Regions from separate parts of the Streptomyces sp. NPDC048248 genome, predicted to be linked through region 1. Evidence: riboswitches for the same ligand, from Rfam matches in the RefSeq annotation. Region 1 holds a riboswitch; each other region holds the start of a gene.

Region 1 (7,450 bases):
CAGCGGTCGCCCCGACGGACGCGCCGGAAGAGATGCCCAGGACGAACGGATCCGCGAGGGCGTTGCGCACCAGTGCCTGGACGGCGACGCCGACGACCGAGAGCCCTGCCCCGACGACCACGGCCAGCAGGACCCTGGGGGCACGGACCTCCCAGACGATGGAGTACCCGCTCACCTCGTCCGCTCCGATGCTGCCGCCGGTCACTGCCGCGGACAGGAAGCGCACGACGTCACCCACCGGTACGACCGTGGGCCCCAGCGCGATACCCGCCAGGACGGAGACCACCAGGACCGCCGAGAGCGCGATCAACGTGGTCGGCAGCCTGCCGCGGCCTGCGGAACGGCGCTCCCGGTCCTGGGACTCACCCTCGGGCGGGAGAGCGGTGGAGGAGCCTCCCGGCGGGATCGCCGGCGGCGTTCCGGAAACGGTCTCGCTCATGAAGCCCCCACGCGGGTGCCCCGCACGATCAGCCGCGGCGCGTGGTTGTCGTAGGGGGAGCCGTCGAAGTCCCCGTAGCACCGCACGTCCGTGAAGCCGACCGCTTCGAACAGCGCGCGCAGCTCGGCCGCGCTGTAGAGGAAGGAGGTGATCGAAGCCTCGCGCGCCACTCCGTCGCGCACCAGCGTCCAGTCGGTGCGCAGCCGCGTCCAGCTGTCCAGGACGGTGTCGCGCTGCACCACGTACCCGCCGTCGTCGAGTTCGACGAGCTTGGGGCGGCCGATCCAACCCGCGAGGACCTCCTTGCCCATGACATCGACGAGCAGCTGTCCGCCCGGCACCAGCGAGTCATGGGCGTTGCGCAGCACCTGCTCGTTGTCCCGTGGGTCGTCGAAGTAGCCGAACGAGGTGAAGACGTTCAGCACCACGTCGTACGACTCGGGCTCGACGTGCGTCAGCATGTCCGCCTGCACCAGCCGGACATCGGCTCCGGCCTCCTCGCAGGCAACACGGGCCCGCTTCAGCATGAGGGGGCTGAGGTCCACCCCCGTCACCACGTAGCCGCGGCGGGCCAGCGGCATCAGATACAGGCCGGGCCCGCAACACAGGTCCAGGACGCGGCTCCCGGCCGGGAAGTCGAGCAGAGGTGAGCCGGCGACGACGTCCGCCGTCGCCGTGCGCCTGCGCTCGGAGAACATCGTCCCGGAGAAATCCGACCAGAATCCGTCGTCCTCGTACCAATGCATACGGCTGCAACCTCACTCCAGTGCCGGGCCGGGTCGGACGCCGCAGCGCCGCGACCTCGTCAGTGCGGGCCATTCACCACACGAGTCGGCTGCCAAGGCCTTTGAGTTCCCGGCAAGTTCACAATTGGCCGGGGAGCGGGCAGATGACGCCGTTCACGGTGGTGCGCCGAAGGCACGTGCCCGTACGGTGCGGGTCGGCGTGCGAGATGAGTCGCTCGCCGGCGAGCAGGCGAGGTCAGTCCTGCAGAGCGGCCGAGAACGCCTCACGGTTGGCCGTCAGCCAACCCCGGATGCGGTCCCAGCGCTGCCAACCACAGCAATCTGCATCGGACTTGACGTAGGTCGGGTCACCGTCGGCCACGCGGTCGGCGGCGAACGCCCGGCAGGCCGCGGTGGTCTGTTCGATGATGTCGGGCAGCTCGGTGCGCTCCTGAAGGGACACGCCGTAGCTGTCCACGAAGATCCGCAACCGTTCGTGCGCATCCAGCCCGGGAGGGTAGAGGGCAGCCGCGGAGGCGGGATCGAGCATGGGCACCCCGCCGGAAGACGGCACCTGCGTTCACCATGCCGCCGACCAAGGCTTCGCTGGCCGCCGATTCGCTCTCACCCTCAGCCGTCATGGATGGAACCCCACAGCCCGCTCCGCGGCGGGCGGACGGTTTCGAACCCGGCGGGTCCGGGCCGGACACGGTGGTGTCCGGCCCGGACTCAAGGGGCGGTCAGGAGGCGCCGGCGGCCAGCTCGCTGCGGATCTCGCGGGCGGCGGTGACGAGGTTCTCCAGGGAGGCCCGGGTCTCGGGCCAGCCGCGGGTCTTCAGGCCGCAGTCGGGGTTGACCCAAAGCCGTTCGGCGGGGATGGCCTCAAGTCCCTTACGGAGGAGGGCTGCTGCCTCTTCGGCGCTGGGGACGCGCGGGGAGTGGATGTCGTAGACACCGGGGCCGGCTTCACGGGGGTAGCCGTGCTCGGCCAGCTCGCGCGCGACCTGCATGTGGGAGCGGGCGGCCTCCAGGCTGATGACGTCGGCGTCGAGGGCATCGATGGCCCGGACGATGTCGCCGAACTCCGCGTAGCACATGTGGGTGTGGATCTGAGTGTCCGGCCGTACGCCACTGGTGGTGAGGCGGAACGCCTCGGTCGCCCAGTCCAGGTACCCGGCGTGCTCGGCTGCGCGCAGTGGCAGGGTTTCGCGCAGTGCGGGCTCGTCGACCTGGATGACGGAAGTCCCGGCGGCCTCAAGGTCGTTGACCTCGTCGCGCAGGGCGAGGGCCACCTGGCGTGCGGTGTCGCCCAGCGGCTGGTCGTCGCGGACGAAGGACCAGGCGAGCATGGTGACCGGGCCGGTGAGCATGCCCTTGACCGGACGCTCGGTCAGCGACTGGGCGTAGTGGGTCCAGCGCACCGTCATCGGCTCGGGGCGGGAGATGTCCCCGGCGAGGACCGGCGGGCGCACATAGCGGGTGCCGTAGGACTGCACCCAGCCGTGCTGGGTGGCCAGGTAGCCGGTCAGCTGTTCGGCGAAGTACTGGACCATGTCGTTGCGTTCGGGCTCGCCGTGCACCAGGACGTCGATCCCGGCCTTCTCCTGGAAGCCGAGCACGTCACGGATCTCGGTCTTGATGCGCTCCTCGTAGCCGGCGGTGTCGATCCGCCCGGCACGCAGGTCGGCCCGTGCCGTGCGCAGCTCGGTGGTCTGCGGGAACGAGCCGATCGTCGTCGTGGGCAGCAGCGGCAGGCCGAGGTGCGCGCGCTGGGCGGCGGTCCGTTGGGCATACGGCTGGGAGCGGCGCCCGTCGGATTCGGTGACGGCCGCGGTGCGGGCTCGCACCGCCGGGTTGTGGGTGAGTGCCGATCCGGCCCGGGAAGCGAGGTCGGCGCGGTTCGCGGCGAGTTCGCCCGCGATGGCTTCCGTGCCGCGCGCCAGGCCGCGTGCGAGGACGGCGATCTCCTGCGTCTTCTGACGGGCGAAGGCCAGCCAGCGGGCGATCTGCGGATCGATGTCGCGCTCGGCGGTGGCGTCCAGCGGGACGTGCAGCAGCGAACAGGAGGCCGAGACATCGACGTGGTCGGCGAGACCGAGCAGTGTGCCCAGCGTCGACAGCGACTTCTCGTAGTCGTTGATCCAGATGTTGCGGCCGTTGACGACGCCCGCGACCAGACGCTTGCCGGGCAGTCCGCCGACCGCGGCGAGGTCCTGGAGGTTGGCGGCGCCCGACTCGGTGAAGTCGATGGCGAGCCCCTCGACCGGCGCCTTGGCCAGGACGGTCAGCGCGTCGCCGAGCCGACCGAAGTAGGAGGCGACCAGGAGCTTCGGGCGGTCGGTGAGGGCCCCGAGCTCGCGGTGGGCGCGAGCGGCGGCATTCAGTTCCGCCGGGGTGCGGTCCTGGACGAGAGCGGGCTCATCGAGCTGCACCCACTCTGCGCCCGCTGCCCGCAGGTCGGCGAGGACCTCGGCGTACACCGGAAGGAGCCGGTCGAGCAGGGTCAGCGGCTCGAAGTCGGCGGTCACTCCCGGAGCCGGCTTGGCCAGCAGGAGGTAGGTGACCGGCCCGACGAGGACCGGGCGGGCGGCGTGCCCGAGCGCGAGTGCTTCCTTCAGCTCGGCGACCTGCTTGGTGGAGTCGGCGGTGAAGACGGTGTCCGGGCCGAGCTCGGGGACCAGGTAGTGGTAGTTGGTGTCGAACCACTTGGTCATTTCCAGCGGCGCGACATCCTGGGTGCCCCGCGCCATGGCGAAGTAGACGTCAATGGGGCATCCCCTGCTCGAGCGAAGCCGAGAGCTTGGGGAAGCGTCGGCGTCGACCGCCGCGCGGTGCCGCTCGGGGACAGCGCCGACCATGACACTGGTGTCCAGGACGTGGTCGTAGTACGAGAAATCACCGGACGGCACTTCGTGGATGCCGGCGTCGGCCAGCTGCTGCCAGTTCGCGCGGCGCAGTTCTGCCGCGGTCCGGCGGAGGGCGTCGGCGTCGACGCGGCCCTTCCAGTAGCCCTCGATGGCCTTCTTCAGTTCCCGGTGCTGTCCCTGGCGGGGGTAGCCGTACACGGTGGCCCGTGCTGCCGCGGCTGCGGACTTCGCTGTCACGGAACTCTCCTTCGCGAGATGTCTCGTCGGTGTCCCGGGAACGGAACGAGAGCGCGAAGGAACGACTCACCGGGCGGGGCCACGCGGTGGTGCTCTCGCGTGTGCCGCTCGATATGTACGCCGACCCGCCCACGAGGTCACCGGGATGGCCGCACGCGATCGGTCACGTGCGGGCAACGGGCAGGTCTTCGGACTCGCGGGCCCGTCTCGTACATGTACGAGACACCTACTGGCCGTCGCTTCCCAGACCCGGCCGGGTCCAGTGCGTATGACGGCGTTCGTTCCCACTCACCGCTGCGGGGCAGTCCCGGATTCCCACCGGGTTCCCTCTTACGACGCTCCCGCCTGGCGGACGGGGCGAACCAGCTGCACCTGTCACCCTAGAGGGACAACCGGCAGGCGCGCAGCCCGCACCGCATGGTGGACGGTGATAAGAGACACGGGCCGCGGACCCATATCCGGGGACACACAGCACTGCGCGGGGTGCGGAGCAATGTCACCGGATGCCCCGCACTCCCGCAGAGGCGCACCCCGCCGGGCTGGAGGCCGACGCGATGAGCAAGATCATCGCTGCCTTCACCGAGGACGACGAAGGCAAAGCGGCCCACGACGCCATGGGCGGATGTCTCCGAGCGTCGCCACTGTGGAAGCGCTGCTGCTCCCGCTCGCCACGGTGGGGCTGCTCATGAAGGTCTTTGGGGAATCAGGTCAGGTCAGGGGCATTGTCAGTGCGGTGCGGCAGGATGTGGGGACGAAAGCTTCACGGGGTGATGAGGCACCCCGTGATCGCCCGCCCACATTCCAACCACGCCTGTCGAACACCACGTTGGCGTCACACCGGTGTACGCGTTCGCCCGGCCGGAATCGATCACCGAGCCGTTTCGCCGGCACCGCGCCACACAAGGGTGACAAGTGCACGCGACACCTGGGTAACAAGCAGCGGTCGGGTGCGCCTCACCCCGTGCGACGCCTCTAGGATGAACGGCGTACGTCAACACGACTTGACGGTGCCGGACGGACAGGACAACGGGGAGACAATGACCAGCCCGACCCAGGCCCCGGAACAGGCCAAGGCCCATGAGCCCCACCCCTACATCGGGGGGCGCAATGCGGCGCTGCGCGCGCTCACCGCGTGGCGGACGGAGCGGCCGGGCGCGCCTCGGGTCGTCATCTTGACCGGAAGCCCGGGCACCGGATGTTCGCGGCTGCTCACGGGGTTCCTGATGCTCTGCGACCCGGAGTATCGCAAGGGGGTCGAGCTGGACCCGCTCGATCCGGCGACCGTGCCTGCGGACTTGCCCGCACCCGCGGTGCCGAGCGTTGCGGGGCTGACGGCAGCGCAGACCCTGTGGCTGCTCGCCGACCACTACGAGTTGTCCGCGACCCGCACCGCCGACATCTTCCCCGAACTCGGTCAACTCCCGTTGTCCGGGCGGCCGGTGACGATCGTGGTGCCGGATGTGGATCGGGCCGGTCCGGTGCGGGGGACGGGTGAGCCCGCGCATGTGGTGCGGGACGTGCTGAAGCCCCTCGCCGCCGTCGATTCCATACGCCTTCTCGCCGACGTGCCCCGGGAGTTCGCCACCGAGCTCGCCGAGGGCCTGCCGCCAGGCGTGGCCCGGATCATCGACCTCGACGCACCGGAGTGGGGCGACCCCGAAGGGCTTGTGCTGCAGGCCGAGGCGCTGCTCAACCCCCAATTCGGCGCCCCGGAGCTGCCATTTACGGTCGATCCCGACGCTCGACGCGCGCTCGCCGAGCTGATCGCCCGGCACGCGGGAGACGGCGCGGGCAGCCGCCTGACCACGCATCTCGCCGTGCAGTCGATCCTGATGAACCCGGAGGGGTTCGACCCGGCGGATGCGAGTCAACTGCCACGGAGCGTCGGCGAAGTGCTCGATCTGCACGCCCAGCGACTCGACACCCACCCCCGCATCCTGCGACAGATCCTCGCGCCCCTCGCTCTTGCCGAGGGTGACGGCTTGCCCGTGCACCTGCTCGCCCCGCTCGCCTCCGCAGTCGCCGAACGGGACATCAGCGAGGACATGGCGCGGGGCATGCTGCTCGTCGCCCCCTTCATCCGCCCCATCGAGAGGGCCGGCGAAGGCATCCCCGAGGACGAGCGGACGCTCCTTGGTTTGCAGCACCCGGGTATCGGCGAGGCCGTTCGGGCAGGCATTCCGGATGTTCCGGGCGCTCAGGCGCGTGTCGCCATGGAACTGCTGGAGGCCGTACCCGATCAGGACTGGGCGAAGGCAGGGGCGTACGTCCGCGATCACATCGCCGGACACACCCTGGAGGCCGGTTTGCTCCCCCGGCTCCTCACCGACCCGGGCCTGTTCGCCCACGCCGAGCCGGTGCGGTTGCGCGCCGCGGTCGAGGCCGTACCCCCGGAGCAGTTGGACGCACCGGCGCGCACCTATCTGCGTACCGCTCCGCTGCTCACCCGCACCCAGGCACCCGCCATCCTTCGAGCGGCGCTCCTGGAGACCGCGTTCGTCGAAGACGGACTGCCGGAGTACGCGACGGCGTTGCGCCGCACGGTGCCCGAGCTTCCCTGGCACACCCTGTGGAGCGTACCGGTCGCCGGGGTCGACGCCGTGACCGTCGGCATGCTGCGCCCGTCCGAGGCCGCGTCGGACAGCGCAGCGGATGCTCCTGCGGAGCAGAAGTCTCCGGAGTCGGCCGCGCTCGCGGTCGCCGTATGCGCCGTGCCGCAAGGCACCCCGGGTTCAAGCCCGTTGAAGGCCGACGATCCCGAGGCGCCCGCCGTGCTGGTGCAGGACCTCGCCACCGGCTCCGTCATCGATGCCGACCCGACCCGGATCGTGCGCTCCTCGGACGACGAGCGCGCCACGAGGCCGCTCGGATTCAGCCGCGGCGCCGACTATGTACGCATCTGGCGACGCGGCGAGCAGAAGGGCGACGAGAAGATCGTCACCGCCCTGATCTCCGCCACGCCCTTCACGGGAACCGACCTCTCCCCGGACGGCCTCCTCCTCGTCGCCACGGAAAGAGGTGTGAAGGCGCTGCAGATCCGCCCAGCGCAGCCCCATCCCACGAACGCTCGGCGCTCCGTACCCAACCCCCGGGAAGCCGAGCCCGAGCCCGCACAGGCTCCCGAGCCCACACCGGAAGCCGCACAGGCTCCACAAGCCTCCGGGCCCGATGCCCACCCGGCC
Region 2 (7,450 bases), on a different contig from region 1:
CGGCAAAGTCCCGCTCGGCCATTCCGGCACGGGGGTCGTAGAAAGCGCCGGTGCGGTTCCGTGCCTCGGTCAGGCCATCGGTGTACAGGAGGAGAGTGGCACCCGGGGGGAACGGCAGCGTGTCGGTCCGCTCCTGGGCAGAACCCAGGTCCGCCATGCCCAGAGGAAGCGCCGGCTCGGACGGTTCCGCGCTGTGCACCCGGCCGGCATGGAGCAGCAGCGGCGCCGGATGGCCGCGGTTGACCAGCCGCAGTTCGTCGCCGCGATGCGGGATCTCCACGAGCACGCCCGTGACGAACCCCTCGGTCCGCTCGGGGCCCGTCCGCCGCTCTCTGTCCCTGCGCAGTGCACGCTCCAGCCTGGCCGCGATCCCGACGAGCGTCGATTCCTCCTCGGCGGCCTCCCGGAACACCCCCATGGCGACGTCCACCACCTTGACCGCTTCCATGCCCTTGCCCCGGACATCGCCGACCAGGCAGCGAACGCCGTACGGGGTGTCCTGCGCGCTGTAGAGGTCACCCCCGATCTGCGCGTCCTTCACCGCGGCCCGGTAGCGCACGGCGAGTCGCAGGGGGCCGATCTTGGCCGGCAGCTCCGGCAGAATGGCGCGCTGCACGGCGAGCGAGATTCTGCGGGCCGCCTCCAGACGCACCTTGCTGTAGTACATGAGGCGATTGACGACGACGGCGAAGGCCGAGACGGTCGCGACCGCCGCCAGCTCGCTGCGCCCACCGGAATCCCCCATGTAACCGAAGTGGGTGAGCAGCGCGAAGTCGATGACACAGGCAGAGATGCCCGCCACGATCGTCGCCCGCAGTGACAGCAGCGCGGCGGCTGCCATCGGCGCGGCGGTGTAGAAGGCCTCTCCGCTGAAATGCGGAGAGGTGTAGTAGTCGACGAGGGCACCTACGGCGAGCACGACGATGGGCAGCAGCTGGAGGTGGCGGAGAAACCAGCGTCTGTTGTTGGTGCGCCCGGTGCTCGGTGCCCTCACGTACCCGCTCCCGCTCTGTCGCCGTGCAACATGCTCAAGCATCCTCGGGCCGGATTGCGGCTGCAGTCGTGGAGCGGCCGTATGGGTACGTGCCGCGTGGCTGCATGTGTGCGGCACGGACGTCCCCCCGGCGGAAGGCGTGGACCCGGTGGGTGCGACGGGGCGGGAATGCTCGTGAGCCGCGGCGCCACCGCGCGGCGAAGGCGGTCGGCATCGGCCGTCGGGGGCAGTCGGCGATGATCACGCTGTTCGGCCTGCTCAGCCCGTTCGTCCTGTCCGGCCTGCTCGGCCCCGAGCCGCAGCGGCACGCCGGGCCTCCTGCACCCATTCGGACAGCCCGGCGAGTGCCGCGCACCCCGCGCAGGAACCGCATACGCAGGGGTGGGCTGCTCTCACCTCGGCGACGCCACCGTCGATATCGTCCGGCATCGTCAGCAGGTTGCCGGCAACCGCGCGAAGTCCTCGCCGGAGACGGCGACCAGCTCCTGTCCGTCGATGAGCACCGGCTGCGCCCGAGGCGCCTCAGCCATCGCCCCGTGTCTGTTCGGCGGCGGCAGCAGAGGCGAAGGCCGCGGCGAGCTCTTCTGCGGTACGGGGACCGGGAGTCATATCGTCCAACAGCCCATGTACGCGCAGCAGTTGAGCAGTTGCGATACCCCACGGCAGCCGAAGCCCGGCCTCCCGCAGCAGATCCGTGCGGGCCAGCATCGCGGGCGCCGGGCCGGCACGCACGCCCGCCGGGGTGAGGAGCGCGGCGTCGTCGGCCCAGCGCAAGGCAAGGTCCACGTCGTGGGTGGCCATCACCACGGTGGTGCCGCTGTCGCGGAGGGCATCAAGGGCGGCGAGCAGCCGCTCCTGGCCGTCCGGGTCCAGTCCGGCCGTCGGCTCGTCGAGGATCAGCACCCGGGGCCGCATGGCGACCGCGCCCGCGATCGCGGTCCGCTTGCGCTGGCCGTAGGAGAGGAGATGGGTGGGCCGGTCGGCCAGAGCGGTGATGTCCAGGGCGGCGAGCGCCTCGTCCACGCGGGACCGCACCTCACCATCGGGCAGGCCGAGGTTCAACGGCCCGAACGACACGTCCTGGGCCACCGACGCGGCGAACAGCTGGTCGTCCGGGTCCTGCACCACCAGCTGGACGGTCGTACGCAACCGGGTCAGCCCCTTGCGGTCGTAGGCGACCGGGAGGCCCTCGACCGTCAACCGGCCGTCGCGCGGCCGCAGCCCGCCGCTGAGAAGCCGCATCAGGGTGGTCTTGCCGCTGCCGTTGCGGCCGAGGAGGGCCAGTGCACGACCTTCGCACACATCGAAGTCGAGCCCCTGGAGCACTGTCGGGCCGTCCTCGTACGCGAAGGACGCGCCCCGCAGGGCTACCAGCGCGGGTTCGCTCATGACAGCGGCCTTTCCAGGACGAAGGTGAGGGCGGCGAGCGCCACGAGCAGCGCGATGCTGCCGGCCATGAACCGGGCGGAGACGCGGGCCTCGGGCACCAGGACGCGCAGGGTGCCGTCGTAGCCGCGCCCGGCGAGTCCGGTCTGCAGCCGCGCCGCCCGGTCGAAGGCGCGTACGAACGCGGTGGCGCCGAGTCCGGCGAGCGAACGCCAGGTGGCGGCCCGGGTGGTGTGCCCGAGCCGGGCTGCCTGGGCGTCCCGGATCCGGCGCACCGAATCGAGCAGCAGGAAGCTCATTCGGTACGTCACCAGGGCCACGTCCACGACCGGAGCGGGGATCCCGGCTTTGACGAGGCGGGGCAGCAGATCGGACATCGGGGTGGTGAAGGCGAACAGCAGGACGCCGAGCGACGCGGCCGAGGTCCGCAGCAGCAGTTGGCCGGCTCGGAGCGGCCCGCCGTCGGCCAGGGTCACGAATCCCTCGGGCCCGCCGACCTGGACGAGCAGGGTGGCGGCACCGGTGACGCAGAAACCCAGGGGCACCCGGTACGCGCGCCACAGACGACGCCCGGGTACGCCCGCCGGGCCCAGCAGCACGGTGAGGGCGGTGAGGAGAACAAGGGCCGCGCCGGGCCAGGGAGGCAGCGAGATCGCCAGCACGGTGAGCCCGAGACCGAGCACGGCCTTGTCCACGGGGTGGCGGCGGCGCCAGCGACTGCTGTGCGCCGCCGCGTCGATCGGCAGCACGGGGTGGTCAGTCCCCTTGGGCCGCGGATACCCCGGCGCCGCTCTCGGCGCCGTCGGCGTCCTGCTGCGCATGCGCCCGCTGCTCGCCCTGGCGGCGGCCGCGTCGCAGACCGAAATAGAAGGCGAGGACGCCCGCGCCGATCGCCGCCTGGAGGGCGAAAAGCGCCGACTCGATCTCGCCGGACGGCGGCTCGTACAGCGGGGAGAACCAAGGCTTGTAGTCGGGGTCGATCTCGGTGATCGCCGTCTCGGCCTGCGCGTCGGCGCCCGTGAAGGGCTCCTTCTTGTGGTCACCGAGACCGAGGACCAGCGGCAGGACCGCCAGCGCTGCCACGAGCGCCAGCAGCAGGGTGTTGATCTTCGCGTTCCTGCTCATCGGGCCACCGCCTCGGTCTCGGTCTTCTCGGCCTTCGCCCGCTTGCCGGTGAGGAACACGCCGAGCCGGGTCAGCTCGCCCTTGCTGGACTGCACGAGGAGCCGCATGACGAGCACCGTGAGGAGCCCCTCGCTCACCGCGAGCGGGATCTGGGTGACCGCGAAGATGGTGCCGAACTTGCCGAGCGCGCCCAGGAATCCGCTGCCCGGATCCGGGAAGGCGAGCGCCAGCTGCACGCTGGTGACGCAGTAGGTGGAAAGGTCGGCGACGAAGGCTCCGAAGAACACCGCCACCATCAGCGGTACGTCGAAACGGCGCAGCAGCTTGTAGACGGCGTACCCGGCCCAGGGGCCGACGATCGCCATCGAGAAGACGTTGGCGCCGAGCGTGGTCAGGCCGCCGTGCGCGAGCAGAAGGGCCTGGAACAGCAGGGTGATGGTGCCCAGCACCGCCATGATCGGCGGGCGGAACAGGATGGCGCCCAGCCCCGTCCCGGTGGGGTGGGAGCAGCTCCCCGTCACCGAGGGCAGTTTCAGGGCGGACAGAACGAACGTGAAGGCACCGGACGCGCCGAGGAGCAGCGTGCTCTCGGGATGGGCCTTGACCTCACGGGTGAGTGACCGGACTCCGTGGACGACGAACGGCGCCGACGCGACGCCCCAGGCGACCGCGTGCGCCGGAGGCAGAAATCCCTCGGCTATGTGCATGGCTCAGCAGACCCTCTCCAGCACCTCGTGGATGGTTGAAGTGCCTTGGCCGGTCTCCTGGCTGACGGGTACCACCGCCCGGACTCCGCCTTCCCGGATCGCAAGGATCCAGTGGCTGCCCGTGAGGGCCGGAGTCGGACTTCCCGATTCACAGTGGCGAGGGCCGCACCGGCATTACACCGGATTTCCCGTTCACCAAGGCGTGGTGACAGTAGTGCCAGGTCGGGTGCGGTGACAAGTGGAGCCGCCCAGGGCTCACCGCACGCCCTCGCCGCGTGGGGCCGAGCGCGTCTGCGGAGACTGGCTGCCCCTGAGAACAGGTGGGCAGGTTCGGTAGGGATTGCGGGGTCTGTCCCATGGCCATCGTCGATCTGATGTCCAGTAGGACCTCGCGGCCCGGGCGCTCCGTCCGCCCGTCGGGGGGCAAGACCGTACTGCGGCTGACCGGGACAGGGCAAGGCGTCCCGCTGATACCGGAGCCGGCAATCGGGCCGAGTTCTCTGTGCGGTCCGTAGGTCCCATCGCCCGTCAGCTCGGCAGCGTACGGACCAGCGCATCACGCAGGCGGGTGCGCTCGGTGGTCATGAAGCGGTGCAGGGTACGTGAAGCGAAGGCGATCCGCTGAGCGCTGCGCCGGCGCTCCGCGTCGTAGGTGCGCAGGGCGGACGGCAGACCGGCCCTGCCGTGCCCGGCGACGGCGCGGGTGAGGGCCTCCGCGTCGAGGATCGCGGTGCACGCACCCTGGCCCAGGTTGGGTGTCATGGCGTGCGCGGCGTCTCCGACCAGGGCGACCTTTCCGCGGTCGACGAAGGCTGGAAGGGCGGGGAAGAGGTGCCGCATCTCGTAGCGGATCCAGGTGGCCGGGTCGGTCTCGGCGAGTATCCGGGGGATGGGGTCGTGCCAGCCCTCGAACAGTCGGCGCAGTTCCTGGGCGGTGGTGGCCTCGGGGACGGTGGCGTACCAGTTGGTGCGGCCGGGCTCGATGGGTGTCATGCCGAAGAACCGGCCGGTGCCCCAGGTTTCGCCGTGTACGCCGCTTTCGAAGTCGGCCACGCCGATCCAGGCAACGGACCCGACGCGCCGCGGGCCGCTGCGCCGGTCCCCGGGACATGCGGCACGCACGGCACTGTGGATTCCGTCAGCGCCTACCACCAGGTCATTGTCGACCAGCAGCGCGTCGACTTCGCGGACGTTCTCGCCGAGCTTGAGCGGGACGTCCCCGAAGGCGCGCAACTCGGCGAGGAGCGCGTCGATCAAATAGGGCCGGGAAATGAGGAGTTCGGGGCGGCCCGCTTTCCGCTCGATCCGCTCCAGCGGCAGACGCGCCATCACCTTCCCTTGCGGGGTACGGATCCGGGCGCTTCGGTAGGGCACCGCCCGGGCACGGAAAGGCTCACCCACCCCGAGGCGGTCGAGTGCGGCCTGAGCGGTGGGATGGATGCCGAAGGCGGTGCCGTAGCGCTCCAGCTCCTTTCGGCGCTCCAGAATCGTGACCGTCCAGCCGGCCCGGCGCAGCCCGAGTGCGGTCGCCAGTCCGCCCACCCCCGCCCCCACGACAACTGCCGTTCCCGTCATGCCGCCCCCTACGTCGCTTCGGATTCGATCGACCACCACACCTGTGGTACCACGGTTGGGGTAGTGTGGGCAAGGAGTCGAGGAGAGAGGGCCTCTGGCAGTGAATGCGGACCGACGGGACCGCCTGCGGGATGCGGCTATCGGCGTACTGGCCGCCGCGGGCGGGCGAGGACTGACGCATCGTGCGGTCGACGCGGCCGCTGACGTACCGCACGGCACGACCAAGAACTACTTCCCGACCCGGGACGCCCTCCTGCGTGCGGTGGCCGAGCGCTGCCTGGAGCAATACCGCGACACCGCCGCGCAGATGGCCGCCGGTGCGTTGCCCACCGACCGCGAGGGGCTTGTCGCCATGTTCGGGGGGCTTCTCCGGAACGTCGCAGGCCCCGGCCGCCCCCGGCTTCTCGCCTACCTGGAGCTGCAGGCCGAAGCGGCCCGCAAGCCCTGGCTATCGGCCGTACTCGACCCCATCGCGAGCTCCGACTTCGCCGGATTCGAGGCCGCGCAGCGAACCGCCGGCCTGCCCGTCACCCCGCAGCGCGCCGCCGTCGTCACCCTCGCGATGCACGGCGCCATCCCACACCTCCTGGCCGATGGGCCGGACACCCTGGCGGCAGCCGGCCTGGACGACCCCGACCGCTTTGTCCGTGACCTCCTGCAGGCGGTATACCCCGAGGGCGACAAATCGGCCCGTGCAGGGAGCTGATGAAGGAGTCCGGCATTCGCTCACATCGATCCCGAACAGGTCGACGCTCTTTTCGGGCTCGGTCAATGGCGTCTGCTCCGCATGTCAGTTGCCTATGGGCCGGTACGCCGGGCTGAACGCGGGGCTCTGAGAAGATGGCGCAATGTTCGATTTCGGCATTCGGGGCTACCAACCCTCGTGGTTGAACGGCCGTGGTGAGATTGTGGGGGAGCACGGGACCCGCCTGGGTGCCCTTGCCCGCAGGACTCTGACGACAGCCTGGATGGTCTGGGACCTGCAGGACGACGAGTGGTTCAGTGACTGCCCGGTACTGTTCGACTTCGATGGCGAGCAGATCGAGATCAATCATCAGAAGTTTGACGATCTCTCGCTCACATGGAACACGATCGACCCCACCCGACCGGTTCGGTGGCCCGACTTCGATCTGGAGTGGCGTCCCGACCCCCTGCCCGAGTTGCGGGCCCTGCGAGGTCTGTGCCTCACGGGGGTTGAACTGCTCGAATGGGAGACCAGGGACCTGGCTCAGGGAAATGTTGACGTCAGTTTCGTCTTCGAGGCGGGCCGGGCAACGGTGTTCAACGCGCTCGACGAGAACGGACTGAGCTTCGAACCGCCTGGTCCGAATCAGCGGCCCCACGCGCTCCGCTGACACTCGGAATGCAGGTCCACGCCGGCGCGGGTAGGTTCGCACGGGCGGGGGAAATGTGCCGCACCCCGCTATACGTCAGGATGCCCGGGCTTCGGCTTCTTCAAGGAATGTGGCGACGGCGCCGAACCATTGTTCCGGCTCCTCGAGGTGGGGGAGGTGTGAGCACTCGGGCAGGAGGACGAGCTGTGAGTCCAGCAATCCGGCGTCGAGGCTCTGAGAGCATTCCGGGACGAGTTCGCCGTATCGGCCTGTCAGTACCAGGGCCGGCACGGTGATTTCGGCAAGACGGTCTCGCCGATCCCACGTTG
Region 3 (7,450 bases), on a different contig from region 1:
CGCTGCAACCGCTGGTCGGCGACGCACTGGAGGTACTCGCGCATCGACTCGGTGTTCATACCCGGCAGGCCCTCGCCGCACAGGTCACGGCCGAACTGCAGCTCCGCCTCGACGGCCTCCTTGAGCATCTCGACGACCTGCTGTTCCAGCTTGTCGTCGAAGAGGTCGGGCTCCTCCTGGCGGACGGTGTCCACCACCGAGAACGCGAACTCCATGTGCATGGACTCGTCGCGGAACACCCAGTTGGTGCCGGTGGCCAGGCCGTGCAGCAGGCCGCGCGAGCGGAACCAGTAGACGTACGCGAAGGCGCCGTAGAAGAACAGACCCTCGATGCAGGCCGCGAAGCAGATCAGGTTGAGCAGGAAACGGCGACGGTCGGCCCTCGACTCCAGCCGGTCGATGCTCTCGACCGAATCCATCCACTTGAAGCAGAACTCGGCCTTCTCGCGGATGGACGGGATGTTCTCCACGGCCGCGAAGGCGGCGGCGCGGTCGTCCGGGTCGGGGAGGTAGGTGTCCAGCAGCGTCAGATAGAACTGGACGTGCACCGCCTCCTCGAAGAGCTGACGGCTCAGGTACAGCCGCGCCTCGGGGGAGTTGATGTGCTTGTAGAGCGTCAGGACCAGGTTGTTGGCCACGATCGAGTCGCCGGTCGCGAAGAACGCGACCAGCCGGCCGATCATGTGCTGCTCGCCCGGAGAGAGCTTGGCGAGGTCGGTGACGTCGGAGTGGAGGTCGACCTCCTCCACGGTCCAGGTGTTCTTGATCGCGTCGCGGTAGCGGTCGTAGAAGTCCGGGTACCGCATGGGGCGCAGCGTCAGCTCGAAGCCCGGGTCCAGGAGGTTCTTGGTACCGGTGGTGGTCGTGTGCGTGGCGGACGCGGAGGTGGCTTCGGTGGTCATTACTGGCAGGCCTCGCAGGACTCGGGGTTTTCCAGGGAGCAGGCGACCGCGTCGGGGTCGGTGGCCTGCTGGGGGACGGTGGCGGGGGCGGCGGCCGCCGTGCCGCGTGCCGACTGCGCGATCCGGGTGGCCGGGCGCGAACGCAGGTAGTACGTGGTCTTGATGCCGCGCTTCCAGGCGTAGGCGTACATCGAGCTGAGCTTGCCGATGGTCGGCGACGCCATGAAGAGGTTCAGCGACTGACTCTGGTCGAGGTACGGCGTACGGGCCGCGGCCATGTCGATCAGGGCGCGCTGCGGGATCTCCCAGGCGGTGCGGTAGAGCGCCCGGACCTCCTCGGGGATCCACTCGACGTCCTGCACGCTGCCGTTGGCCTCGCGCAGGGCGTCACGCGTCCGCGCGTCCCACAGCCCCAGCGCCTTGAGCTCCTCGATCAGATAGGCGTTGACCTGGAGGAACTCGCCGGACAGCGTCTCGCGCTTGAAGAGGTTGGAGACCTGCGGCTCGATGCACTCGTAGACACCGGCGATGGAGGCGATCGTCGCGGTCGGCGCGATGGCCAGGAGGAGGGAGTTGCGCATCCCGGTCGCCGCGATCCGGTTCCGCAGCGCCGCCCACCGGTCCGCCCAGCGGGGCTCGGCGTTCGGGTAGTGGTCGGGGTGCAGTACACCGCGGGCGGTGCGGGTCGAGGACCAGGCCGGGTGCGGGCCGTGCCGCTCCGCGAGGTCGGCGGACGCCTCGTACGCGGCGAGCATGATCCGCTCGGAGATACGGGTCGACAGCTCCCGCGCCTCGGGGGAGTCGAAGGGCAGCCGCAGCCGGAAGAAGACGTCCTGCAGACCCATGAGACCCAGGCCCACCGGCCGCCAGCGGGAGTTGGAGGCGCCGGCCTGGTCGGTCGGGTAGAAGTTGATGTCCACGACGCGGTCGAGGAAGGCGACGGCGGTACGGACCGTCGCGTCCAGCCGCTCCCAGTCCATCGCCTCCTCCCAGCCGGCGTTCTCGTCGCCGAGGTGCGCGGCGAGGTTGACCGACCCGAGGTTGCAGACCGCGGTTTCCCCGTCGTCCGTGACCTCCAGGATCTCGGTGCACAGATTGGACGAGTGGACGACCTTGCCGGGCTCCGCGGTCTGGTTGGCGGTGCGGTTGGCGGCGTCCTTGAACGTCATCCAGCCGTTGCCGGTCTGCGCCAGGGTCCGCATCATCCGCGAGTACAGCAGCCGGGCCGGGATCTGCTTGAGCGCCTTGCCCTCGGCCTCGGCCCTGCGGTAGGCGGCGTCGAACTCCGCGCCCCACAGGTCCACCAGCTCCGGGGTGTCCGAAGGCGAGAACAGCGACCAGTCGGCGTCCGCCTCGACGCGGCGCATGAACTCGTCCGGGATCCAGTGCGCGATGTTGAGGTTGTGCGTCCGGCGGGCCTCCTCGCCGGTGTTGTCGCGCAGCTCCAGGAACTCCTCGATGTCGGCGTGCCAGGTCTCCAGGTAGACGCAGGCGGCGCCCTTGCGGCGGCCGCCCTGGTTCACCGCCGCGACCGAGGCGTCCAGCGTGCGCAGGAACGGCACGATGCCGTTGGAGTGGCCGTTGGTGCCCCGGATCAGCGACCCCCGTGCGCGGATCCGGGAGTACGACAGACCGATACCGCCGGCGTGCTTGGAGAGCCGGGCGACCTGGTGGTAGCGGTCGTAGATCGAGTCGAGCTCGTCCAGCGGGGAGTCCAGCAGATAGCAGGAGGACATCTGCGGGTGGCGGGTGCCGGAGTTGAACAGGGTGGGGGAGGAGGGCAGGTAGGACAGCGAGCTGGTGAGGCGGTACAGCTCGGCGACGTCGTCCAGCGCGGCGCGGGAGTCGTTCTCGGCGAGACCGCAGGCCACCCGGAGCAGGAAGTGCTGCGGCGTCTCGATGACCTGACGGGTGGTGGGGTGCCGCAGCAGGTAGCGGGAGTGCAGGGTGCGCAGGCCGAAGTAGCCGAAGCGGTCGTCGGCGCCGTCGGCGAGGGCCTTGTCGACGGCGGCGTCCAGGCGGTCGGCGTGGGTGCGCACGAACCCGGCGGTCGCGTCGGCGATCAGCCCCTCGCGGTGGCCGACGTCCACCGAGGCGGAGAAGGAGGTGGCGCCCTGGCCCGCGGCCTCCTCCGCGATGGCGAGCGTGAGCAGCCGCGCGGCGAGGCGGGAGTACTGCGGCTCGTCACCGATCAGACCGGCCGCGGCCTCGATCGCCAGGGAGCGCAACTCCGCCTCGTCGGAGCCCGCGTGGCGGCCGCGGAGGGCGGCGGCGGCCACCTTGCCGGGGTCGGTCGCGGTCAGGTCCTCGGTCAGCTCGGTCAGCGTGCGCAGCAGGGCGACGCCGGGACCGTCCTCGACCCGGTCGGCGGGGGCGGGCGGCGCGGACCGCACGACCTCGGCGTCTGACGCGGGCTCCGTTGGCGCGATGGTCACGTGATGCTCTCCCTCACTCGGCGGGGGCCAGGAGGGAGGGGCGCGACGGGCGCGCGCGGGCATGCGGCATCCCGGATTCTTCGGGATGCGCGGGCACACCGCGCGGCGTCCACCGGCCCATCCCACGGGGCCCGGACGTATCGACGCTCGCACCGATGGCGGTGCGGGCGTACCGTCGGCAGGTCTTCGGACTCCACGGGCGCGCGATAGGGCTTGGGGCCTTATGGGCGCACTCGTACACCGTTGCGGGACAGTTCCGGATTCGCACCGGATTCCCCTGTGGCGACAGCGAGCACGAGCATACATGTGGTGGTGGGTTCTCGTGTGCACCCCCATATCTTGTGAGTCGCGAGTGATCGAGTCGTGTCTGTCCGTCCACTCGTGCGTGTCTGACAGCGCACCAGGGCGCGGCGTCCGCCGGTTTCCCGCACCGCGCCGGGCATGCGAACGGGCCGCCGCACCCTGAGGTGCGACGGCCCGTGGCCGGGGGCGGTGCGGTGGCTCAGTGGCCGACGGGGGCCTCAGCGGTGGCGGGCGGCAGGTCGGGGCTGACGCCCTTGTCGCCGACGTCCGCGGTGTAGTCGCCCGGGCTGGTCTCGTCGACGCCCTCCGGCGCCTTCGCGGCCTTCAGGGCGAAGGTCAGCACGACTGTGACCACGACGTTCAGCACGAACGCGGTCAGGCCGATGTAGCCGATCTCGCCGATACCCGGGATCTCCCTGCTGGAGCCGCCGAAGTGCGCCTGGGTGGGGCTGGCCACGCCGTACGCCGCGAGCGTGCCGTACGCCATGCCGACCGCCCAGCCGGCGAGCAGCGCCCAGCGGTGGAACCAGCGGGTGAACAGGCCGCCGACGAGGGACGGCATGGTCTGCAGGATCCAGATGCCGCCCAGCAGCTGGAAGTTGATGGCGACCGTCTTGTCCATGGTCAGGACGAAGGCGAGGGCGCCGACCTTCACCAGCAGCGAGACGAGCTTGGCGACCTTGTGCTCCTGGGCCGGGGTGGCGTCCGGCTTCAGGAAGTCCTTGTAGACGTTGCGGGTGAAGAGGTTGGCCGCGGCGATCGACATGATGGCGGCCGGCACCAGGGCGCCGATGCCGATCGCGGCGAACGCGACGCCGGCGAACCAGCTCGGGAACATGTCCTCGAAGAGCTGCGGAATCGCCAGCTGCGGGTTGCCGTGGATCTCCGTGCCGGCCTTGATCGCCATGAAGCCCAGCAGCGCGAGCAGGCCCAGCATCAGGGAGTACAGCGGCAGGATCGTGGTGTTGCGGCGGATCACGTTGCGGCTGCGCGAGGACAGCGTCGCGGTGATCGAGTGCGGGTACATGAACAGCGCGAGTGCCGAGCCCAGCGCCAGCGTGGCGTAGGCCCACTGCGCGTTGGGGCCGCTCGCCAGCTCGCCGCGCGGCTTACCGGTCGGTCCCGGCTCGGCGAACGCCTTCCCGGCCGAGTCGAAGATCGCGTCGAAGCCGCCCAGCTTGATCGGGATGTAGATGATCGCCACCGCGATGACGAGGTAGATCAGACCGTCCTTGACGAACGCGATGAGCGCGGGCGCCCGCAGTCCGGACGAGTAGGTGTAGGCCGCCAGGACGGCGAAGGCGATCAGCAGCGGCAGGTCCTTGACGAACCAGTTGGTGGTCTCGCCGCCGCCGATCCCCAGCACGTCAAGGACGGCCTGGATGCCGACCAGTTGGAGCGCGATGTACGGCATGGTGGCGAGGATGCCGGTGAGCGCCACGGCCAGCGACAGGCCCTTGGAGCCGAAGCGGCCGCGCACGAAGTCGGAGGTGGTGACGTAGCCGTGCTTGTGCGACACCGACCACAGCCGGGGCAGGAAGGTGAAGATCAGCGGATAGACCAGGATCGTGTAGGGCACCGCGAAGAAGCCGGCCGCGCCCGCCGCGTAGATGGCCGCCGGGACGGCGACGAAGGTGTACGCGGTGTAGAGGTCGCCGCCGAGCAGGAACCACGTCACCCAGGTGCCGAAACTCCGGCCGCCCAGGCCCCATTCGTCGAGGTTCGCGGACTGCTCGGCCTTGCGCCAGCGCGCGGCGAGGAAGCCCATGACCGTCACGGCCAGGAAGAAGAACACGAAGACGGCCAGCGCGACGCCGTTCACGCCGTCGGTGGCCGAGGCGGCCAGCCGGACCGGAGCGGCCGGGGCCGCCGAAGCGATCGTCAGGAGAGTCACTGCGCCGCACCCGCCTTACGCGCGCGCTGCTCACGCTGTACGAGCTTGTACGCGGTCATCGTCAGCGCGGTCGAGATGAACACCCACGCCATCTGGTACCAGTAGAAGAACGGGATCCCTATGAAGGTCGGCTCGATCCTGGCGTAGGAGCTCACCCACAGCATCGCCACGAACGGAGCGAGCAGGCACAGCCCGACCACCACACGCGTGGGCGTGACGACCTTTCTGGTGCCTGGCGTTTCGGCTGGCTCTGGCATGGGCGGGCTCCGTCCCTGGCGATCTCCTGTGTAATCGGCTGGAAATCTATGGCAGGGCCGTGGCGCGCGTCACTAGCTGTCCGCATATCGGTATGGAAGAGATTTCATTGCGGCCGGTGCACCGGCCCGCGCGCCGGGTGCATCTCTGCGGCCCGCGAGCCCCGGGAGCCGGTGCGGGAGCGGCCCCAGGACGGCGGAGTGCGGCGCCCGCCCCGCACGGACGGATACGGGACGGGCGCCGGGTGTTCAGTCCGTGGGGCGCTGCAGCCTGGCGACGAACTTGTAGCGGTCGCCCCGGTAGACCGAGCGCACCCACTCCACCGGCTGTCCCTGCGCGTCGAGGGAGTGCCGGGAGAGCATCAGCATGGGCAGGCCGACATCGGTGCCCAGCAGTCCGGCCTCGCGCGGGGTGGCGAGGGAGGTCTCGATGGTCTCCTCGGCCTCCGCCAGGCGGACGTCGTAGACCTCGGCCAGCGCGGTGTAGAGGGACGTGTACTTGACGAGGTTGCGGCGCAGCGAGGGGAACCGCTTGGCCGACAGATGGGTGATCTCGATGGCCATCGGCTCGCCGCTGGCCAGCCGCAGCCGCTCGATGCGCAGCACCCTGCCACCGGTGGCGATGTCCAGCAGGCCGGCCAGCTGGTCGTCCGCGGTGACATAGCCGATGTCCAGTAGCTGGGACGTCGGTTCCAGCCCCTGGGCCCGCATGTCCTCGGTGTAGGAGGTCAGTTGCAGTGCCTGGGAGACCTTGGGCTTGGCCACGAAGGTGCCCTTGCCCTGGATGCGCTCCAGGCGGCCCTCGACGACCAGTTCCTGGAGCGCCTGGCGCACCGTCGTGCGGGAGGTGTCGAACTCCGCGGCGAGGGTGCGCTCGGGCGGCACCGGAGTCCCCGGCGGCAGGGTCTCGGTGATCTCCAGCAAGTGCCGCTTGAGGCGGTAGTACTTGGGCACGCGAGCGGTGCGTGTGGCGCCGCCGCCGTTCTCGGCGCTGCCCCCTTCGGTGTCCATGACCCGCCTCTCCGACTCCTGTCGCGCTGCCGTCACCGGCTCCTCCGTACGTAGCGGCTCACATCGTGGCATGAGTGGGGTTCCCATGCTTCCTCGCAGGTCCCGGCTCGCCCGATGTCGGTCCGGTAACGGAGCCGACAGCGACTCTTATACACCCCTTGACACCCCAAAAGGTCTAGGCCAAGCTGCGGGCACTGGTCTAAACCATTAAAGACCACACCCGGCCTTTGGGGGAGAGCGCGATGAAGCGTGGGCTCATAGCAGCGACGGCGGTCGCGGGAATGCTGGTGAGTGTCGCTGCCTGTGGGTCCAGCGACGACAGCAAGGCGGGAGCGGACGGCTTCAAGGGCCAGAAGCTCACCGTTTGGGTGATGGACGGGTCCAACCCGGCACAGTGGACGAAACAGGTCTCCGAGCAGTTCAAGAAGAAGACCGGCGCCACGGTCGAGTTCAAGGTCCAGCAGTGGAACGGAATTCAGCAGAAGCTGAGCACGGCCCTCTCCGAGGACACGCCGCCGGACGTCGTCGAGATCGGCAACACGCAGACCGCCGCCTACGCCAAGGCAGGTGCGCTGGCCGACCTCGGCGACGTGAAGAAGGAGATCGGCTCCGACTGGAACGACTCCTTCAACAAGAGCGCGCTCGTGGACG
Region 4 (7,450 bases), on a different contig from region 1:
TTCTCCCACATGCCCCGGGACTCCGCCTCCAGGAGGCGCTCCGCGATGCCGTGCAGGGCCCAGGGGTTGGCGTCCTGGAGGAAGGCGCGGTTCTCCGGGTCCAGGACGTAGGTCTGGGCGAGCTTGTCGTACATCCAGTCCGCGACGACGCCGGTGGTCGCGTCGTAGCCGAACAAGTAGTCGACGGTGGCCGCGAGTTCGAAGGCGCCCTTGTAGCCGTGGCGGCGCATCGCCTCGATCCAGCGGGGGTTGACCACCCGCGCGCGGAAGACGCGGGACGTCTCCTCGACGAGGGTGCGGGTGCGGACCGTCTCGGGGCGGGTGGAGTCCCCGATGTACGCCTCGGGCGCGGTGCCCTTGAGCGCGCGGACCGTCGCGACCATGCCGCCGTGGTACTGGAAGTAGTCGTCGGAGTCCGCGATGTCGTGCTCACGGGTGTCGGTGTTCTTGGCGGCCACCGCGATCCGCTTGTAGGCCGTCTCCATCTCGTCGCGGGCCGGGCGGCCTTCGAGGCCCCGGCCGTAGGCGTAGCCGCCCCAGACGGTGTAGACCTCGGCGAGGTCGGCGTCGGTGCGCCAGTCGCGGCTGTCGATCAGCTGGAGCAGGCCCGCGCCGTACGTCCCCGGCCGGGAGCCGAAGATCCGGGTGGTGGCGCGGCGCTCGTCGCCGTGGGCGGCGAGGTCGGCCTGGGCGTGCGCCCGGATGAAGTTGACGTCGGCCGGCTCGTCGAGGTCGGCGGCGAGCCGTACGGCGTCGTCGAGCAGGCCGATGACGTGCGGGAAGGCGTCGCGGAAGAACCCGCTGATGCGCAGGGTGACGTCGATGCGGGGACGGCCGAGCTCCTCGGCGGGGATGGCTTCCAGGCCGGTGACCCGGCGCGAGGCGTCGTCCCAGACCGGGCGGACACCCAGCAGCGCCAGCGCTTCGGCCACGTCGTCGCCGGAGGTGCGCATGGCGCTGGTGCCCCACAGCGACAGGCCGACGGAGGTGGGCCAGTCGCCGTTGTCGGCGCGGTAGCGCTCCAGGAGGGAGTCGGCCAGGGCCTGGCCGGTCTCCCAGGCGAGCCGCGACGGGACGGCCTTGGGGTCGACGGAGTAGAAGTTCCGGCCGGTCGGCAGGACGTTGACCAGGCCGCGCAGCGGCGACCCGGAGGGGCCCGCCGGGACGAAGCCGCCGTTGAGGGCGTGCACGGCGTGGTCGATCTCGTCGGTGGTGCCGGCGAGCCGGGGGACCACCTCGCGGGCCGCGAAGGTGAGGATGGCGGTCACCGGCTCCCGCTGGGCGGCGGGGAGTTCGGCGGCGACCCGCTGCGCGGCGGCCGGGTCCCAGGACGCGTCCTCCATCGCCTGGACGAGGGCGCGGGCGCGCTCCTCGGTGTCGTCGGCGGCGGTCCGGGTGGCGGCCGACTCGTCCAGGCCGAGCGCCTCGCGCAGACCGGGCAGGGCGGAGGTGCCGCCCCAGATCTGCCGGGCGCGCAGGATGGCCAGCACGAGGTTGACGCGCGCGGGGCCTTCCGGCGCACCGCCGAGGACATGCAGACCGTCGCGGATCTGGGCGTCCTTGACCTCGCACAGCCAGCCGTCGACGTGCAGCAGGAAGTCGTCGAAGCCGTCGTCGTCGGGGCGGTCCTCGAGACCGAGGTCGTGGTCGAGCTTGGCCGCCTGGATCAGCGTCCAGATCTGCGCGCGGATGGCGGGCAGCTTTGCCGGGTCCATGGCGGAGATGGCGGCGTACTCGTCGAGGAGCTGCTCCAGGCGCGCGATGTCGCCGTAGGACTCCGCGCGGGCCATCGGCGGCACGAGGTGGTCGACGAGGGTGGCGTGCACCCTGCGCTTGGCCTGGGTGCCCTCGCCCGGGTCGTTGACCAGGAAGGGGTAGACGAGCGGGAGGTCGCCGAGCGCCGCGTCCGGGCCGCAGGCGGCGGACAGGCCGGCGTTCTTGCCGGGCAGCCACTCCAGGTTGCCGTGCTTGCCGAGGTGGACCATCGCGTCCGCGCCGAAGCCGCCGTCGTCCTGGGAGGCGGCGATCCAGCGGTAGGCCGCCAAGTAGTGGTGCGAGGGCGGCAGATCGGGGTCGTGGTAGATCGCGATCGGGTTCTCGCCGAAGCCGCGCGGCGGCTGGATGAGGATCAGCAGATTGCCGCGGCGCAGGGCGGCGAGGACGATGTCGCCCTCGGGGTTGCGGGAGCGGTCGAGGAACATCTCGCCGGGCGGCGGGCCCCAGTGCTCCTCCACCGACTCGCGCAGTTCCTGCGGCAGCATGGCGTACCAGCGCTTGTAGTCGGCGGCCGGGATGCGGACGGGGTTGCGGGCGAGCTGCTCCTCGGTGAGCCACTCCTGGTCGTGGCCGCCGGCCTCGATGAGGGCGTAGATCAGCTCGTCGCCGTCGCCGGAGACCAGTCCTGGGACCTCTTCGTCGCCGAAGTCGTAGCCGTCCGCCTGCAGTCGGCGCAGCAGGGCGACGGCACTGGCCGGGGTGTCCAGGCCGACGGCGTTGCCGATGCGGGAGTGCTTGGTGGGGTACGCGGACAGCACCAGCGCGAGGCGCTTGTCTGCGGCCGGGATGTGGCGCAGGCGGGCGTGGCGCACGGCGATGCCGGCGACCCGGGCGGCCCGCTCGGGGTCGGCGACGTAGACGGGCAGTCCGTCCTCGTCGACCTCCTTGAAGGAGAACGGGACGGTGATCAGCCGGCCGTCGAACTCGGGGACGGCGATCTGCGAGGCGGCGTCCAGCGGGGACAGCCCCTCGTCGTTCTCCTCCCAGGCGGCCCGCGATCCGGTCAGGCACAGGGCCTGGAGGATCGGTACGTCCAGGGCGGCGAGCGCGCCTGCGTCCCAGGACTCGTCGTCGCCGCCGGCCGATGCCTCGGCGGGCTTGGTGCCGCCGGCGGCCAGGACGGTGGTGACGATCGCGTCGACCGGGCGCAGGGCGTCGATCAGTTCCGGCTCGGGCGCGCGGAGCGAGGCGACGAACAGCGGCAGCGGGCGGCCACCGGCCTCCTCGATCCGGCCGCAGAGCGCGTCGACGAAGCCGGTGTTGCCGCTCATGTGGTGGGCGCGGTAGTAGAGCACCGCCACCAGCGGGCCCTCGATGTCCGTACGGGCGTCCGGGCGCTCCAGCTGTCCCCAGGTGGGGGCGGGCGCGGGCGGTTCGAAGCCGTGGCCGGTCAGCAGCACCGTGTCGGACAGGAAGCGGGCGAGCTGGTCGAGGTTGGCGGGGCCGCCGTGCGCGAGGTAGGCGTGCGACTCGGCCGCGATGCCGACCGGGACCGTGGACGCCTCCATCAGCTGGGCGTCGGGAGCCTGTTCACCGGTGAGGACGACGACCGGCCGCTCCTGGGCGAGCAGCAGGTCCAGGCCCTCCTGCCAGGCACGGATGCCGCCGAGCAGGCGGACGACGACGAGGTCGGTGCCCTCCAGCAGCGCGGGCAGCTCGTCGAGGTCGAGGCGCGCGGGGTTGGCGAGGCGGTACGGCACGGGGCCTGCGGCGGCGCGGGCGCTCAGCAGGTCGGTGTCGGACGTCGACAGCAGCAGGATCACAGGGATGCACCTCGCGAGATCTCACGGGTCACGCCCTGCGGCCCGGTGGTTGCGCGGAGGCGCGGGGGCCGCCCCCCGGAAGATTGCAGCATGCGGCGTCAGGCCTTCCTCGGGGTCCGCGCCCCGGGCGGTAGGAGGACGGCGGGAGTTCCTGGCTCACCCGTGGAACGGGTTCACAGTGGCGGGACCGCGCCGGATTCTCACCGGGCTTCCTCCCTTGGCGCCGTCGCTGGCGTCCGGCGGATCAGCCGACCCACCGACCTGCATAGTAAGGGCTCTGTGCCGGGCGGGGGAGAGCGCCTCCGGGCCCGCCCGCGCGGGCCCCGCTCCCGGTCCGCCTCCCCCGGTCCGCCGTTGCCCGACGTCGGTATGCTCGCCGCCATGCCGCCCTCCCCCTCGCTCCGGCCCGCTGCGGCCGCACCGCCCCTACGGGACCGCGGTGACGCCTGCCCGGGAGCCCTGCGGCTGCACTCCGCCGACGACGGCAGCCTGGCGCGAGTCCGGCTGCCCGCAGGCGACTTGACGGTCCGGCAGGCATCGGCGCTGGGCGACGCCGCGGAGCGCCTGGGCGACGGCCACCTCTCCCTCACCTCCCGCGGCAACGTGGAACTGCGCGGCCTCGCGGAGGACTGCGGCCAGCAGCTCGCGGAGCTGCTGCGCGACGCGGGCCTGCTGCCCTCCGAACGCCACGAACGCGTCCGCAACATCCTGGCCTCCCCGCTCGCGGGTCTGGACCGCCGCACCCCCCCTGACGTGCGGTTGTGGGCCCGTCAGCTGGACGGGCTGCTCTGCGCGAGCGCGTCCGCGACGGCGCTCTCCGGCCGTTTCCTCTTCGTCCTGGACGACGGCAGGGGTGATGTGACGGCGCTCGGCGGTGATGTGAGGTTGGTCGCAGAACCGTGCGGGGAGGCCCGGGGGAGTGTGGCGGAGGCCACCGCCGAGAGCAGTGCCCTGCTGTACGTCGGCGACGACCCGGCGGCCGTGCGGATCTGCGGACCGGACGTCGCGCGCGCCGCGCTCGTCGCCGCCGAGGCGTTCCTCATCGCCGCCGCGGCGAGCGGCAGCGGCGCCTGGCGGGTCCGTGAGCTTCCCGCCGCGCACGCCCTGACCGCGCGCGGTACGGCGGATGCGCTGCGGGCCGCGGGCATTCCGGCCGCGTACGTCCCGGCGCCCGAGCAGCCGCTCCCCGCTCCCGACCACACGAAGGCCCCCGTCCCCGGCATCGTCGAAGGACCCGCGGGACCGGGCGGCTCCCCCGGCCCCCGCGCCCTGTCCGTCCTCGCGCCGCTGGGCCGGCTGACCGTCGCCCAGTGGCGGCTGCTGACCGCGGTGGCGGCCGACGACGGGGCGAGCGCACTGCGGGTCACCCCGTGGCGCGGTGTGATCGTCCCCGGCCTGCCGGCCGCCACGGCCGCACCCCGGCTGGGCGAGCTGGCGGACGCCGGGCTCCTCACCGACCCCGCCTCCCCCTGGCACCGTACGGGCGCCTGCACCGGCCGCCCCGGCTGCGCCAAGTCGCTCTCCGACGTCCGCGCCGACGCCGCCGTCGTGATCACCGGCTCCCCGGTGGGCCCGCCGGAACTCCCCGTCCACTGGTCCGGCTGCGCACGCCGCTGCGGCCATCCGCACGGCACCTGGGTCGACGTCCTGGCGACCGAGGACGGCTACGAGGTGTCCGTCGTGGGACCGGAGGGCCGGCGGTCCGTCCCCGGGAGCGTGGCGGACGACGGGCCTGCCGGCACGACCGCCCGGCTCCGGGACGTCGCCGCGGCCGTCTCCCGCGCCACCGCGACCCCGCCGGCAGCTCCATGACCGCACGACCCATCGCACCACCCGACCCCGCGGCTCCCCGCACAGTTCACAGCACGGCCGACCGCACGACCCATCAGATGACCCACCACCCCGAGGGCACAGTGTTCGACTACGAGAAGGACGGGGCGGCGATCTACCGCCAGTCCTTTGCCACCATTCGCGCCGAGGCGGACCTCGCGGGCCTGCCCGCCGACGTCAGCCAGGTCGCGGTCCGGATGATCCACGCCTGCGGCATGGTCGACCTCGTACGCGACCTGGCCTTCACCCCCGAGGTGGTGGCGAACGGCCGCGCCGCGCTGCGCGCCGGCGCCCCGATCCTGTGCGACGCCAACATGGTCGCAAGCGGCGTCACCCGCAAGCGGCTGCCGGCCGGCAACGACGTGCTGTGCACGCTCGCCGACCCGTCGGTGCCGGAACTCGCCGCCCGCATGGGCACCACCCGCAGCGCCGCCGCGATGGAGCTGTGGCGGGACCGGATGGACGGTGCCGTGGTGGCCGTCGGCAACGCGCCCACCGCGCTGTTCCGGCTGCTGGAGATGATCGAGGAGGGCGCGCCCCGCCCGGCCGCCGTCATCGGCATACCCGTCGGCTTCATCGGCGCGGCCGAGTCCAAGGACGCGCTGATCGCCCACCCGTCGAAGCTGGATCACATCGTGGTGCGCGGGCGGCGTGGCGGCAGCGCCATGGCCGCCGCCGCGATCAACGCCATGGCGAGCGAGGAAGAATGAGCGTGAGCGAGCAGCAGGCCAACGGCGGCCCGAGCGAGCCGCAGTCCCGGGGCCGTCTGTACGGCGTCGGGCTCGGCCCCGGCGATCCGTCGCTGATGACCGTACGGGCCGTGAAGGTGATCGCCGAGGCCGACGTGATCGCGTACCACAGCGCCCGGCACGGACGCTCCATCGCGCGCTCCATCGCCGCTGAGCACCTGCGTGCCGACCACATCGAGGAAGCGCTGGTCTACCCGGTCACCACCGAGTCGACCGACCACCCCGGCGGCTACCGGGGCGCGCTGGACGAGTTCTACGAGGAGGCGGCGGCCCGGCTCGCGGTCCACCTCGACGCGGGGCGCACGGTCGCGGTCATCTCCGAGGGCGACCCGCTCTTCTACGGCTCCTACCAGCACATGCACAAGCGGCTCGCACACCGCTACCCCACCGAGGTCATCCCCGGTGTCACCTCCATGAGCGCCGCCGCGGCCCGCCTGGGCAAGCCGCTGGCCGAGGCCGACGAGGTGCTGACGATCCTTCCCGGCACCCTGCCGGAAGAGGAGCTGACCGCCCGTCTGGCGTCCACCGACGCCGCGGTCGTGATGAAGCTGGGCCGCACCTTCCCGGCCGTCCGCCGGGCCATGGAGCGTTCGGGCCGGATGCCGGAGGCGCAGTACGTCGAGCGGGCCACGATGGCCGGTGAGCGTACCGACCGCCTCGCGGCCATCGACGCGGGCTCGGTCCCGTACTTCGCCGTCGCCGTCGTCCCGAGCCGGATCGCCAACCCGGCTCCGGAGGCGGTGGACGCGGCTGATCCCGCCCCGGGCGAGGTCGTGGTCGTCGGCACCGGACCGGCGGGGCCGCTGTGGCTGACCCCGGAGTCGCGCGGCGCCCTGGCCGCTGCCGAGGACCTCGTCGGCTACACCACCTATCTCGACCGGGTGCCGGTCCGTCCCGGCCAACGCCGGCACGGCTCCGACAACAAGGTCGAGTCCGAGCGCGCCGAACTCGCCCTTGACCTGGCCCGGCGCGGCCGACGGGTGGCCGTGGTCTCCGGCGGCGACCCCGGCATCTTCGCGATGGCCACCGCCGTCCTCGAAGTGGCCTCGCAGGACCCCTACCGGTCCGTTCCCGTACGCGTCCTGCCCGGCGTCACCGCCGCCAACGCCGCCGCGGCCCGGGCGGGCGCCCCGCTCGGCCACGACTACGCGGTCATCTCCCTCTCCGACCGCCTCAAGCCCTGGGAGGTGATCGCCGAGCGCCTGCGCGCGGCGGTCGCCGCCGACCTGGTGCTGGCCCTCTACAACCCCGGCTCCCGCAGCCGGACCTGGCAGGTCGGCAAGATGCGCGAACTCCTGCTGGAGCACCGCGCCCCCGACACCCCGGTCGTCC

The links. Region 1 has a riboswitch for cobalamin ahead of metE (5-methyltetrahydropteroyltriglutamate--homocysteine S-methyltransferase). Riboswitches for the same ligand answer to the same signal wherever they lie in the genome.
Region 2: it holds a riboswitch for cobalamin, as region 1 does, so the genes downstream of both, ACGFZW_RS02200 (energy-coupling factor ABC transporter permease) here and metE (5-methyltetrahydropteroyltriglutamate--homocysteine S-methyltransferase) in region 1, are expected to answer to the same signal.
Region 3: it holds a riboswitch for cobalamin, as region 1 does, so the genes downstream of both, ACGFZW_RS31250 (ribonucleoside-diphosphate reductase subunit alpha) here and metE (5-methyltetrahydropteroyltriglutamate--homocysteine S-methyltransferase) in region 1, are expected to answer to the same signal.
Region 4: it holds a riboswitch for cobalamin, as region 1 does, so the genes downstream of both, cobN (cobaltochelatase subunit CobN) here and metE (5-methyltetrahydropteroyltriglutamate--homocysteine S-methyltransferase) in region 1, are expected to answer to the same signal.

What each region holds. Positions count from the first base shown of each region.
Region 1 is NZ_JBICZL010000023.1:72,582-80,031, reverse strand. Features, by position in the region: gene ACGFZW_RS34310 (FecCD family ABC transporter permease) at 1-439, opposite strand, end outside; gene ACGFZW_RS34305 (class I SAM-dependent methyltransferase) at 436-1,185, opposite strand; gene ACGFZW_RS34300 (hypothetical protein) at 1,421-1,714, opposite strand; gene metE (5-methyltetrahydropteroyltriglutamate--homocysteine S-methyltransferase) at 1,905-4,268, opposite strand; cobalamin riboswitch at 4,430-4,650, opposite strand; gene ACGFZW_RS34290 (hypothetical protein) at 4,772-4,957, shown strand; gene ACGFZW_RS34285 (ATP-binding protein) at 5,306-7,450, shown strand, end outside.
Region 2 is NZ_JBICZL010000001.1:457,677-465,126, reverse strand. Features, by position in the region: gene ACGFZW_RS02220 (PP2C family protein-serine/threonine phosphatase) at 1-994, opposite strand, end outside; gene ACGFZW_RS02215 (energy-coupling factor ABC transporter ATP-binding protein) at 1,517-2,383, opposite strand; gene cbiQ (cobalt ECF transporter T component CbiQ) at 2,380-3,129, opposite strand; gene ACGFZW_RS02205 (energy-coupling factor ABC transporter substrate-binding protein) at 3,137-3,505, opposite strand; gene ACGFZW_RS02200 (energy-coupling factor ABC transporter permease) at 3,502-4,212, opposite strand; cobalamin riboswitch at 4,242-4,449, opposite strand; gene ACGFZW_RS02195 (FAD-dependent oxidoreductase) at 4,741-5,787, opposite strand; gene ACGFZW_RS02190 (TetR/AcrR family transcriptional regulator) at 5,888-6,493, shown strand; gene ACGFZW_RS02185 (hypothetical protein) at 6,636-7,142, shown strand; gene ACGFZW_RS02180 (proline iminopeptidase-family hydrolase) at 7,218-7,450, opposite strand, start outside.
Region 3 is NZ_JBICZL010000017.1:64,802-72,251, reverse strand. Features, by position in the region: gene ACGFZW_RS31255 (ribonucleotide-diphosphate reductase subunit beta) at 1-902, opposite strand, end outside; gene ACGFZW_RS31250 (ribonucleoside-diphosphate reductase subunit alpha) at 902-3,337, opposite strand; cobalamin riboswitch at 3,497-3,656, opposite strand; gene mctP (monocarboxylate uptake permease MctP) at 3,840-5,462, opposite strand; gene ACGFZW_RS31240 (DUF3311 domain-containing protein) at 5,531-5,791, opposite strand; gene ACGFZW_RS31235 (GntR family transcriptional regulator) at 6,038-6,799, opposite strand; gene ACGFZW_RS31230 (extracellular solute-binding protein) at 7,042-7,450, shown strand, end outside.
Region 4 is NZ_JBICZL010000005.1:385,825-393,274, reverse strand. Features, by position in the region: gene cobN (cobaltochelatase subunit CobN) at 1-3,539, opposite strand, end outside; cobalamin riboswitch at 3,664-3,796, opposite strand; gene cobG (precorrin-3B synthase) at 3,921-5,351, shown strand; gene ACGFZW_RS13095 (precorrin-8X methylmutase) at 5,429-6,079, shown strand; gene ACGFZW_RS13090 (precorrin-2 C(20)-methyltransferase) at 6,076-7,450, shown strand, end outside.